3 regions of the Syntrophomonas curvata genome follow, and region 2 is predicted to be linked to each of the others. Evidence: predicted binding sites of a transcription regulator. Region 2 holds the regulator's gene; each other region holds the start of a gene.
What was found. Region 2 encodes LexA, which represses DNA repair genes until DNA is damaged. Its sites were predicted from a motif close to CNAACANNTGTTNG; they were not measured.

Region 1 (4,283 bases), 1.2 Mb from region 2:
TTTGACTACATATTTATCGACTGCCCGGCCGGTATCGAACAGGGGTTTAGGAACGCCATAGCCGCAGCCGACCGGGCCATTGTAGTTACTAACCCTGAGGTGTCAGCCGTTCGTGATGCCGACCGAATCATAGGCATGCTGGAATCAGCTAATTTCAAGGATATAAAATTGGTAGTAAACCGGATTAGAAACGATATGGTTAAAAGCGGGGACATGTTAAGCATCGAGGATTTGATGGAACATTTATGTATTGATTTGCTGGGGGTAGTCCCCGAAGATAAAAATGTCGTCGTCTCCACCAACAAGGGTGAGCCTATTATTTTAAACGACCGTTCCCAGGCAGCAACCGCGTTCAACAACATCGCCCGGCGGATGCTGGGTGAACACGTTGATTTCCCGAATTTTGAAGAAATTTCGTTCTGGAACCGGGTTAAAAGCCTCGGGCGCAACTTATTCCCTGGTAATTAAAGGGGGTTTATAAAGTGCTAAATTTTTTGAAAAGGGTTTTTAGTGGCGAAGATAATTCTAGCAAAGGCCAGGCCAACAATCGCTTAAGGTTGGTCTTGACTCATGACCGTTTGGGAACTTCGGCTCAGCTCATGGAGGTCATAAAGGAAGAGATTATTGAGGTTATTGCCCGGCATGTTGAAATTGAGGGAGTTCCCGAGGTAAAAATCATAACTGAGGGTAGACATGCCGCTCTGGATATCAGCATACCCCTAAAAGGCAGGTAGAATCTCAAATGTTAAAAGTAAAAGGAATAAATGACAGTCTGGTTATGGTTTTTGAAAAAGGCAGTTTTGAGGAATACCGTTCTTTACTGGAAGATAAGATAGTTGCCAACAAGCAATTATTCAGCGGTTCCCGGGTTATTTTCCGGGGTGAGGGGCTGCAATCCTTGTCTCATGATGAGCTCATCGCATTACAGAAACTATGCTTGGATAACGGTATGATTCTCAATAATACCCCCAGCAGAGGCAGCATATTGGAAAAGACCGCCGGTCCCCCCCCTCCTTCTTCTGCAGCCGAATCAAAAAAGCCCGACCCCGCTTTTTCTAATACGGGCAATAAGGATTTAATTATACGCAGAAACCTTCGTAGCGGTCAGAAACTGCACTCAGAAGGTTCAGTGGTTATCTGGGGTGATGTGCACGAAAGTGCAGAAATTACTGCGGCAGGCGATATCATTGTGCTGGGTAAACTGGCTGGCATAGCCCATGCCGGTTATTATGGCAAGGAGAACTGTGTGGTTTTTGCCCTCAATCTGGCTCCCAGCCAGATCCGTATCGGCAGCAGAATATCACGGGCCAGTGATGATCAGAATAAACGGCCCTACCCGGAAATAGCTTTCCTGGAGGAGGGCAATATCTGTGTACAGGAGTATACTTCCGGTAAATTGCCGCGGCGCTAGACTTAAACGGATGCGGCCCGCGCCCCCATAGGGCGCACGGATGTTCGTTGCCGCTTACGGTTAATGTGGCGGATAGATTGGGATTAACGCAGATATGCTCCCTTTATTCCGCGTCAAAAAACACCTGTATTTTAATCCGTGATTACGGCCTGCGGCCACGAGTGGTACCACTGTCCTTTACCGGCCTCAGCATCCGGGAACCGGCGGTTGGTTCATGCTGTACCATAGGATCTCAGCATATACGCCTGGTAGGCGCTTGGGGAGGTTTTGTTCTGTGCTTTCGGAAAAACGTTTAACCGGGCTACGCCTGCGTTCGATTGTTTCTGCCCTTTTTAATCACCGTCTGTTCATCCCTATTATACTATTGTTTATTGTTCAATTGCTGGTAGTGGTTGGACTTTTTACCCGGGTGGAAATGAAGCTTTACGATTCCTGGTTCCGCCTGAGCGGGGCTAAACATCCTGGTGACGAAGTAGTAGTTATTGCCGTAGACGATTACTCCATTGAACAAATTGGCCCTCTGGCCTGGCCGCGTTCGGTGCATGCAGACCTGGTAGACAAGTTGAGCCAGGCACGGGTAGTCACCTTCGACCTCACCTTCGGTTCCCTGAAAGAACCGCAAGGGGATAAAGCTTTTGCCCAAGCTATAGAACGCCACGGCCGGGTGATCCTACCCTTTGAGTTCGATTTTGAAACCGGTGACAACGGAGAAAAGGTGCAATACATCAAGTTTCCCCACCAGATGTTTATGGAGCATACGTCCGGCATCGGTTTTGTAAATACCCCTACTGACATAGACCAGGTAGTGCGCCGCGCTACCCTGGTGGATGTTAATACCTACGAATTCCCTATTCCCTCGCTGGATCTGGCCACCTACCTGGCTGCGAAAAATCTGGGCGTGGAAGACTTAAAAATCATCCCCGGCTATCTGGACATTAAGGGCTATAAAATCCCCATCGACCATGAAAACAAAGCCATGCCCGCCTTCTGGGGGCCGCGGGAAACCTTTAAGAATATTCGCTACGCTGATGTGCTAAACGGCAAAGTTGCACCGGAATACTTCAAGGATAAGATTGCCATTGTCGGTTCTGTCACCCAGGATGAACATGACGTATACGCCACCCCCTATACTACCAGTAACATGGTAAAGCACGGCTCCCCTGAGACCCCGGGGGTAGAGATCCATGCCGCCATTACCCAAAGTATGCTGTCCAATCTCTGGTACCGGCCGGTAAGTCCGCTGCATAATTTCCTGTTCCTGCTCTTCGGCGGGACGCTCACCGCAGTGCTGGTAGGGCGGCGGGGCCCCTGGAAAGGATTGCTGGGCACTTTGCTCATAATGGCGGTAAGCATCGGCCTGGTATACGGCTTATGGCACTATCACTGGTGGCTCAACTTGGCTGCCCCCCTGATTCTCATCCTTTTGACTTATGTTGTCGTCACCTCCACCGACTTTATCCAGGCCGAGATGGAACGCCGTAAAACCCGGGCGGTTTTTTCCCGTTACGTTTCCCCTGATGTGGTGGAGGAGCTTATGAAGGACCCTGACAGTGTTGAGCTCGGCGGCGCCAAGAGGGTGGTTACCATTATGTTTGCCGACATCCGCGGCTTCACTGCCTACAGTGAAAACAAAGACCCGGTAGATGTAATTACCCGTCTTAACGAGTATCTTACCGTTATGACCCGCACTATCCAGAAGCATGGCGGTACTCTGGACAAATATCTGGGGGATGGCCTGATGGCGTTCTTCGGCGCCCCGATATATTATGAAGACCATGTGGAAAGAGCAATAAGGGTAGCTGTAGAAATTCAAGATGCCATCAAAGAGCTTAATGCTGAGTGGGCTAAAAAGGATGGCTCCCCTCCTCTGCTGGTCGCTATCGGCATCAATACCGGCCCGGCAGTAGTAGGCAACGTTGGCAGCCCCGAACGCATGGACTATACCCTGATCGGCGAGGATGTGAACCTGGCTTCCCGTACCGAAGCCTTGACCAAACTCTTCGAGACCCTGGTGCTGATTTCGGAGCGTTCTTACGATTTTCTGCCACCGGGGGAAATCAAAGACTCCCTCCACTATGTGGGCGCGGAACTGGTCAAGGGATTTACCCATCCCATCAAAGTCTATTCCCTATCCGGTCTGGACTTGCACTTTGAAAAATCCAAGGATAAAGGCTTTAAATAACATATAAAATCACCCCCGGCTGATTTGACTGCCAAAGTAAACACCGCCTGAATACTCCCAGATTGCTCCCAGCACCAGAGACGACACGGCATTGTCCGGGTTACTGAAATAGGCTTCACTGACAGCATCCGGGGCTAGCAGGTCAAACCACATGCCGGCAGTATTGGCCAGAGCTGATTTGTAGTAGAGACCACAGGTACCTGCTACTGCCGCTATATTCGTACTGTTATATTCGCTGCTGTTAATATTGAAGGCTTTTACGCATAGCAGTACGGAATGGTTGGCGATGGCCTCAGGAGGGATGCCACCCGAACCGCCCCCAGCCCCGCCACCGGATTGGGAAAAGGTTTGCAGGGTTAGGTCCAACTTCATTTATATAATAGGAAAATCGGTAGTCACCCGGTGCAACTGCCAGACTATAGGCAGTCTCCTGTTCTCCAGCGGTCAGACTTACACTGGTACTGGAACCATCCGTACCGTTGGCTGAGATACAAATATGGATTTCTTTGCTTCTTTACTTCCCTGGCTTACCTGTACTTCACCGCTTTTTACTTTCAGGCTGGCTCTAAGGCCGGCACGACTTAGCTCCGGGTCCCGGGTGAGAAGCACTCCCAGAGCCCGTGCCAGGTCGCCCCGGCGGAATTCCTGGTCAGGGTAAAAGCTATTCTTATCCTGGCTCAGACCAGCCAT
Region 2 (4,283 bases):
TCAAATCCAAAAAGTCAGCGCGTATATTGAAATAATCATTTGAGGCCGGTATGGTCCGGTCATCTTTATTCAACTCATTGATGATGGGAGTTAATATTTCGATATAAGAGCTTTCCGGTTTGGCAATAATCAACGGGAAATGGTACTCGTTGCATAAGTCTATAATTCCCGGATCCATTTCTTTGATCCATAAATCAATATGGCAAACTACCAGACCGCAGCAGCCGCAGTTTGCCAGGGTGCGGATCACTACTTTTTGCATTTCCACATTATCTTTAATCGCGTAAAAAGCAGTAATATACATCTGATTCTTAATAACCCAACGGGCTATTCCCGGTTCCGCAACCTCCATAACACTGATGCTCTCGATGACATTGTCCAGCCGGTCTTGACCGGCAACCACTCTGGCCCCGGCAAGAGCGCTGGTTTTTAATGCTTCTCTTATGGTTAACTGCATTTTTACCCCCTCGTTATTGCTTTTTAATACAAAGCGTCAATTGCCAATAGGGCAAAAACATAAATCTTTACAGCGGCCAGCATATCAGGAATGGAAATACATTCATCAGGCATATGCTCGTTGCCCCGGCCGTCGGCAAACGGCAGCCGGCGATGGGGAAAATGCGGACCGAAGCAGACCGAGTTCGGAATTTTACGGGCATAGGTGGCTGCCGGATCGGTATAAGGGACTTCCTTATCACCGCTGATCTCATTATAAATATCGGTAAGTATTTCAACCGCCGGCTGCTGCGGATCAAAAAAGCCCGGAGGGTTTAAGGCAGTCTTTTCTACGGTAAATCCAACGCCGGCGACTTTATCGGTCAGACGTCGGATAACCTCTTCTCCTTGGGCGCAGATAGGGTAGCGGATATTGAAATTGACCCGCAAGGCGCCGGTGCTTTGGGAGGACAGAATGCCGGCAATATGAGTAAGCTTGCCGGAATATTCGTCTTCCATGGCAATGTTGAGACCTTCACCATAATAATCGCTTAAGAAGGATGCGATCTGGGAAAGCACTCCGGAGTCTTCCGGGGTCATAAAGGGAGCCCCGGCCAGCTTATGGCAGAGCAGATAAATGGCATTGACCGAACCTTCAGGAGCAGCGGCATGGCTGGATTTGCCCCGGGCAGTGATACGGACATACTCTCCTTCCGCCTGGACCAGAAGGCTGCTGCCGGCCAAGTACTCCCGGGCTTGTTCATAGGCAGCATTTTTCACCAGCAAGCTGGCCTGGTCGGCAACTACATTGGATACGCTGCCTCCCTCGGCCGCGGCTATATTGCCGTTTAAAGCCGGAGAAACGATGTCGGCGGTTAAAATGCCTTTTTCACCGTAGGAGACCGGAAACTGCCCGTCGGCAATCAACGAAAAGACCGGCAGTTTTTCCGTATGTTCGAGGTAATACATGATATCCGACATACTTTGTTCCTCCTCGCAGCCCATGACCAGATGCAGACTATGTTTCAGAGGGATACCCAGTTCTTTTATACAAGCCATGGCATACATGACCATAACCAAGGGCCCCTTATCGTCTTTGACCCCCCGGCCGATGAGATATTCGCCTTGCCGGGTACATTGGAAAGGCGGGTAATTCCAGCTGTTGCCTGCCGGGACCACATCCAGATGAGTAAAAAAGCCGATTTCTTCATCACCTTCACCCAGGTATAATGAACCATAATAATACCGGTGATTTTCAGCAGCGAAACCCAGATTTTCACCGATGGCCAAAGCAGTATCCAGAGCTGCGGCGCAAGCTGCGCCATAGGGTTTACCGGGTTCGGCCTCGCCGCTGACGCTCGGAATCGCTACCAGAGTACTGATGTGATCAATGATTTCCTGCTCCCGTGCGTGTAAAAATGCCTCAATCTGAGCTGATAAAGCGGTTTTATCCATAGAAGCAATCATTCCTTTCATTATGTGAGGGTGAAACAAGCGGCTGGTATTGCACGTGGATCTCCCAATGAATTCAGATGACTGTCAGCAGCGGGCTGCTGGGGTGAATGCCCCCGGTTTTAGATATCCGATATCAGAATAGGCAGGAATTTGTCTTTTTCCGTCACAGTATACCACAAATATTGCAACATTAAACCGGTTCGGTTAAAAACCGTTGCTTTTTGATGCGATAGATAATTTGCGAAAGTACAATTCCCGTTACCAGCGGTATCCTGGTCGTAGAAAAAGGCAACAGAGCCGCCCCCTTTGAAGGGGCAGCCGTAAGAAAAAGGCGATTGGCGGAACTTCGATGCGCTTTAAGGCGCGGTTGGCAGCCTACGGGCAAGTGCATGCCACCGGTTTCCGGTGGTCACGGATTTTTTGCTTCCTTGTCGCATGCCGTCTTTTTGGGGGACGCTTACATCCGGCGTAACAAACCGGAAACCTTGCCTGCTATTTGCACTTTGTCAACTATGATGGGCTGCAGCGCATTATTTTCGGGTCTCAATTCAATATAACCATCCCTGCGGTAATATCTTTTCACGGTAGCTTCATCATCCAGAATCGCTACTATTATTTCGCCATTGGCAGCATCAGCCTGCTGCTTTACGATAAGAAAATCACCGTCCATTATCCCGGCCTCGATCATGCTTTCTCCTTTTACCCGCAGTATATAATGGGTACCTTGGCCGATAAAGTCGGTCGGAATCGGAAGGTAATTCTCGATATTCTGTTCTGCTAAAATGGGCGTACCGGCAGCAACATTGCCAACCACCGGCAAAGCCAGGGTCTGACTGATCAGTTCGGTATCAGCAGACATATCTATGGGAATAATAGCCCGGGGTTTGGCGGGATCTCTTTTGAGCCACCCTTTCTCCTCCAGTTGCAGCAAGTGGGAATGAACGGTGGAACTGGACTTTAATCCTACTGCTTCACCGATTTCCCGAACTGAAGGGGGATAACCGTCGTGGCGGATCTTGTCTTTAATATAGTCTAATATCATCTTCTGTCTGGCAGACAGTTTCCTGTTGTTGTTCATTAATCAACCTCCCCGAAAAATGTACTAGGCTTATCTGTTATGACCAGATTATACCATAATAAATTCAAAAAAACACATGTTCGGTCGTTTTGTTTGCGGCTCTGCTGCCATGGCGAAAACTGTCCCGGTAAGGTATGCCCGCGATAAAAGACCGGCCTTTATGGGATATTGGGCTGGCAGATTCCGCTCTCCCTATAGATTTCTGAAGGTTGGAAGATTGCATAATTATGTCAAAGATAGTGTTAAACATGATATACTGGACTAACTAACAGAACAACTGAAAGGGGAGAATAGACGATGGGGACAGCAATCTTTAAACAGAAAAATGCTCTTTACGCACTGGTGGCAGTTGCCAGCTGCGGCCTGATATCAGCAGAACAACTTGACGGACTTAACCGTCTGGTTCAAGCAGCAAACGTGAATGTCCTTAAAATGACTGCCAGACAAACCCTGATTTTACTTGCTGAAGAGGATGAGATTGCTAACCTGACCGCTGGGCTGGAGCGTATAGGTTTTAAAATTGGTGTCTTTAACAATGCGGTGCGCAATGTAAAGGCCTGTTCCGGCAATGACGATCTCTGTCCCCGGGCGGTGGGCGATGCTTTGGGGCTGGGTATAGCTATACAGGAGAAGTACTACGGGCAGCAGGCGCCTCACGATTTTAAGATTGCCGCGGCCGGGTGCTCCCGGGGTTGCACTGACCCGCTTTGTGCGGATTTTGGCGTTATGTGCAAAAACAGCGGCAGTTTTGATATCTATATCGGCGGCAAGGGCAGCGGACGTAAACCCCTGCATGGGCAGATGCTGGTGTCGGGTGTAAGCTATGACCAGGTGTTTGCCAGTCTGGAATTCGTCCTTGATCGCTACCGGGAACTGGCTTCAGGTAAGGAAAGACTGCACCACACCATTGAACGGGTGGGTATGGATAAGTTTGCACCACCTCTGGGAAGTCATGAGGCAGCAGCCGCGGTTGATGAGGATTTTCTCAATATGCTTAACAGCGAGGGGGCGGTCAAATGATTAATGATGATAATATCCTTAATTTTAATGATATTAAGAACATACTCAAGGATATCTGCTCCGCCTGCCCTCTGGAAGGAAGCAGCGAATGTGTAAAGAGTAAATGTCTCACCGGGTTTTCCACTATTGTGGTGGAATTTTACCGGAGCAAAGGCAAGCTGAACATACCGGGAGCGGAAGGGTTGATACCGCGGGACGATTTTAAGGTCTACGACCGGGATTTAATAGCTTCCTCTATCGGCGAAACCTGTAAACTCTGCCGTCAGTGCCGGGATAATCACAGTGACGATTGTGT
Region 3 (4,283 bases), 1.4 Mb from region 2:
CCAGGTGCAGAGAATGGTCATCGGCAAAGACCTCAGCAAGAACGGATATACCCCTTATTTTTAAAAATAAAATATGACTATGTAAAGGAGGTCATAGCATGAGCGGCAGTTATTGGAATGAATATAGAAGCAAATTATGCAGTGCCGATGAAGCGGTCAAAATTGTTAAATCAGGCGACCGGGTAAATTTCGGGCAAATCGTCACTCCTACGCTGGAACTGGACCAGGCTTTGGCTAAACGCAGAGATGAATTGCAGAATGTCTATATCATTTCCTCCAGTATGATGCATTATTGTGAATGCGCCAAATGCGATCCCGGCCAGCAGCATTTTATAATGAATGATCTGTCTTTCTCGGTAGCGGAAAGGAAGATGCAGGCAGACGGATTAGTCTACCATATCCCCGAAGTCTTGCACGAAATCCCTGAATTTTTCAGGCGCCGGCCTTCCGATGTGGTATTCTGCTGCGCCGCACCGATGGATGACCGGGGCTATCTCAATCTCTCGGTTACCGGTTTGAGTCTTGGCGCTCAGTTGGAAACGGCTCGGCATATCGTGGTTGAAGTCCATGACACCCTGCCCCGGGTGCATGGACCCCATACCCAGTATCTGCATATTTCCAAAGTCGACCGTGTGGTTGAGGTCGAGAACAGCCAGTTGCCTCTGCACCTGCCGGTAATTGAACCGACTGATATCGATAAGCAGATTGCGGAGCACATAGTGGAAGTGATTGAAGACGGCGCCTGTCTGCAGCTGGGTGTGGGCGGAACCCCTAATTACGTGGGTACAATAATTGCCGGATCCGATTTAAAGGATCTGGGTGTGCATACCGAACTTCTGGCTGACGCCTATGTGGAGATGTATGAAGCCGGTAAAATTACTAACATGAAGAAAACACTCAACGTAGGCGTATCGGTAGCAAATTTTGCCATGGGGTCAAAAAAATTATATGAATTTGTGGATGATAATCCGCTGGTACATGTATATAACACCGATTATACCAATGATCCTTATGTAATTATGCAGAACGACAAGGTCATATCCATCTGCAGCTGCATCAATGTAGATATCCTCGGGCAGGTTTCCTCGGAGTCGGTTGGACGGCGCCAGATTTCAGGAACAGGTGGACAGATGGACTACCATTTTGCCGCCTTCCATTCCGAGGGCGGCAAGGGAATCGTATGTCTGCCCTCCGCCCGTTTCAACAAGAAAACCGGCAAATACGAGTCCAATATCGTGCCGTCCTTTATCCCCGGTACCGTGGTCAGCCTGCCCATTTCCCTGACCGGCTATGTGGTTACCGAGTATGGCATGGTCAACCTCAAAGCAAAATCCACCTGGGAAAGAGCCGAAGCCCTGGTGTCGATATCCCATCCTGACTGCCAGGATGAACTGGTCAAGGCCTGCCGGGAAGCTAATATATGGAGAAAAAGCAACAAGATTCTTGGCAGTGCGGGTTAATCATGCGGATAGTCAAAGGATAAACCTGAATTTATACCGGAATCCTGGTGGGGGGTTATGCTGAAATCAGGGAGGCTGCGGTTTTGTTTTAACTTCAGCCTCTCTGAATGTTTTTATACCCTTGCGCCCCGCCTTTTTCAGGCTCCGCAATCTCCGTTCCGTCTTGTTATCCCTTTAAAAAGGTTTTTTGTAATGCTTGCCCTGCCGCTATACGGTTTGCTATTATAATCTGAGGAGAACAATTGTTTGTCCCCGGGATCATGTAAGTGAGGTAAAAAAATGGGGAATTTTATGCTACACTCGGACTATAAAGCTACCGGCGACCAGCCCGAAGCTATCAAGGGATTGGCCGCAGGGCTGAATCAGGGCTACCGGGAGCAGACCCTGTTGGGGGTTACCGGCTCCGGCAAGACCTTCACCATGGCTCAGATCATCGAGCAGCAGCAGCGCCCGGCCCTGGTTATGGCGCCCAACAAGACCCTGGCCGGACAGCTCTATTCGGAATTTAAGCAGTTCTTTCCGGAAAATGCGGTGGAGTATTTTATCAGTTATTATGACTACTATCAGCCCGAGGCTTATGTACCTCATACCGACACCTATATTGAAAAAGACTCTTCCATAAACGATGAAATCGACAAGATGCGCCATGCGGCTACCGCATCCATCCTGGAACGGCGCGATGTGATAATCGTAGCCAGCGTGTCCTGCATCTACGGCCTGGGGGCTCCTGACGATTACTATAAATTAGCCATATCTTTACGTCCGGGGATGGAACTGAGCCGTGACGAGCTGCTCCGGCGGCTGGTGGAGACCCACTATGAGCGCAATGATTATGCTTTCAGCCGAGGCTATTTCCGGGCCCGGGGGGATGTAGTGGAGGTCTTTCCCGCATCTGCCGGGGAAAAAGCTATCAGGATCGAATTTTTTGGTGACGAAATAGACAGAATCATAGAATTTAACCCTATAACCGGCGAAGTCTACGGCCGCCGCATCCATGTAATGATCTTCCCGGCCTCCCACTTCGTTACTACCTGGGAACATATGCTGGAGGTGGCCGGAGACATAGAGGAAGAGCTGGAGCAGCAGCTTAGCCGGTTCAAAAGCCAGGGAAAACTGCTGGAGGCCCAGCGTCTGGAACAGCGCACCCGTTACGACCTGGAAATGATAAAAGAAGTGGGCTACTGCAAGGGCATAGAAAACTATTCCCGTTATATTACGGGACGGGCTCCGGGAGAACCTCCCTATACCCTGATCGACTTTTTCCCGTCTGATTTTCTGCTCTTTATGGATGAATCCCATATCTCCGTACCCCAGGTGCGGGGGATGTATGAAGGCGACCGCTCCCGCAAGCAGAATCTGGTGGACTATGGCTTCCGGCTGCCGTCGGCGCTGGATAACCGCCCCCTGAAAATTGATGAGTTCTATAATAAAATAGGACAGGTAGTATATGTGAGCGCCACCCCGGGAGATGGGGAAATAAAAAGAAGCGCCCAGGTGGTGGAACAGATAATACGGCCTACCGGCCTGATTGATCCGGAAGTACAGGTCAGATCCACCGAAAACCAGATTGACGATCTCATGGCCGAGATCCGGGCTACGGTAGCCCGAGGATTTCGGGTACTGGTGACCACCCTGACCAAACGGATGGCGGAAGACCTGTGTGATTACCTGGCTGATGTCAAAATCCAGGTACGCTATATGCATTCTGATATAGATGCCCTGGAGAGGCTGAATATCCTCAGGGATCTGCGTAACGGCGATTTCGATGTACTGGTGGGAATCAATCTGCTGCGGGAGGGCCTGGATTTGCCGGAGGTGGCCCTGGTAGCTATTTTGGATGCGGATAAGGAAGGCTTCCTGCGTTCGGAAAGGTCCCTGATTCAGACCATCGGCCGGGCCGCCCGCAATGTCGAAGGGCGGGTACTGATGTATGCCGACCGTATTACCGAATCCATGAGCCTGGCTATAGATGAAACCAACCGGCGCCGCCGGCTGCAGATTGAATACAATGAAAAGAACAATATCACCCCGGAAAGCATCAAGAAGGCGGTATATGCAGCAGTGGAAGCCACCATCGCGGAAGAACCGGCGGATTATGATATTAACGGACTGACCCAGCTGCCCCGGGAGGAGCGCCGGCGCTTCATCACCGAGATGGAACTGGAGATGCAGGCTGCTGCCGAAAGGCTGGAATTCGAACGGGCCGCCCAGCTCCGCGACGCCATCAGGGAACTGCAGCAACCCGCCCGGAGCAAACGGGGCAAAGCGAAGAGAAGAAAATAAAGAGCCGATGTTGCAGCTTTAACGTCTCAGGAGGATTATCGTGAAGGATTATATATATGTAAAAGGAGCCCGGGAGCATAATCTTAAGAATATCGACGTAGTCATCCCCCGGGATAAACTGGTGGTCTTTACCGGAGTGTCGGGCTCGGGCAAGTCCAGTCTGGCTTTTGACACCATTTACAGTGAAGGCCAGCGGCGCTATGTGGAGTCGCTTTCCACCTATGCCCGCCAGTTTCTGGGGCAGATGGACAAACCTGATGTGGATTACATCGAAGGGCTCTCCCCGGCTATATCCATAGACCAGAAATCGACTTCCAACAATCCCCGTTCCACGGTAGGGACGGTGACCGAAATCTATGACTATCTGCGCCTGCTTTTTGCCCGGGTAGGTACGCCCCATTGTCCTCATTGCCACCAGCCTATCCGGCGGCAGACGGTGGACCAGGTGGCGGACAGCCTCCTGAGTCTGCCCGACGGCAGCAAGATCAAGGTGCTGGCTCCGGTGGTCCGGGGGCAGAAAGGGGAGCATAAAAAGACCAT

Region 1: ACU70B_RS02560 (CHASE2 domain-containing protein) is a predicted target of LexA. The motif match lies at 1,445-1,458, and genes of this name have one in related genera.
Region 3: uvrB (excinuclease ABC subunit UvrB) is a predicted target of LexA. The motif match lies at 1,696-1,709, and genes of this name have one in related genera.

Annotation. Positions count from the first base shown of each region.
Region 1 covers NZ_CM129641.1:556,546-560,828, reverse strand. The annotation lists gene minD (septum site-determining protein MinD) at 1-468, shown strand, start outside; gene ACU70B_RS02570 (cell division topological specificity factor MinE) at 483-734, shown strand; gene ACU70B_RS02565 (septum site-determining protein MinC) at 743-1,411, shown strand; gene ACU70B_RS02560 (CHASE2 domain-containing protein) at 1,686-3,593, shown strand; gene ACU70B_RS02555 (hypothetical protein) at 3,603-3,965, opposite strand; gene ACU70B_RS02550 (S-layer homology domain-containing protein) at 4,044-4,283, opposite strand, start outside.
Region 2 covers NZ_CM129641.1:1,780,319-1,784,601, reverse strand. The annotation lists gene ACU70B_RS07925 (PucR family transcriptional regulator) at 1-457, opposite strand, end outside; gene ACU70B_RS07920 (Sapep family Mn(2+)-dependent dipeptidase) at 481-1,890, opposite strand; gene lexA (transcriptional repressor LexA) at 2,348-2,968, opposite strand; gene ACU70B_RS07910 (ferredoxin-like domain-containing protein) at 3,266-3,988, shown strand; gene ACU70B_RS07905 (hypothetical protein) at 3,985-4,283, shown strand, end outside.
Region 3 covers NZ_CM129641.1:332,059-336,341, forward strand. The annotation lists gene ACU70B_RS01610 (acyl-CoA dehydrogenase family protein) at 1-64, shown strand, start outside; gene ACU70B_RS01615 (acetyl-CoA hydrolase/transferase family protein) at 99-1,460, shown strand; gene uvrB (excinuclease ABC subunit UvrB) at 1,740-3,743, shown strand; gene uvrA (excinuclease ABC subunit UvrA) at 3,784-4,283, shown strand, end outside.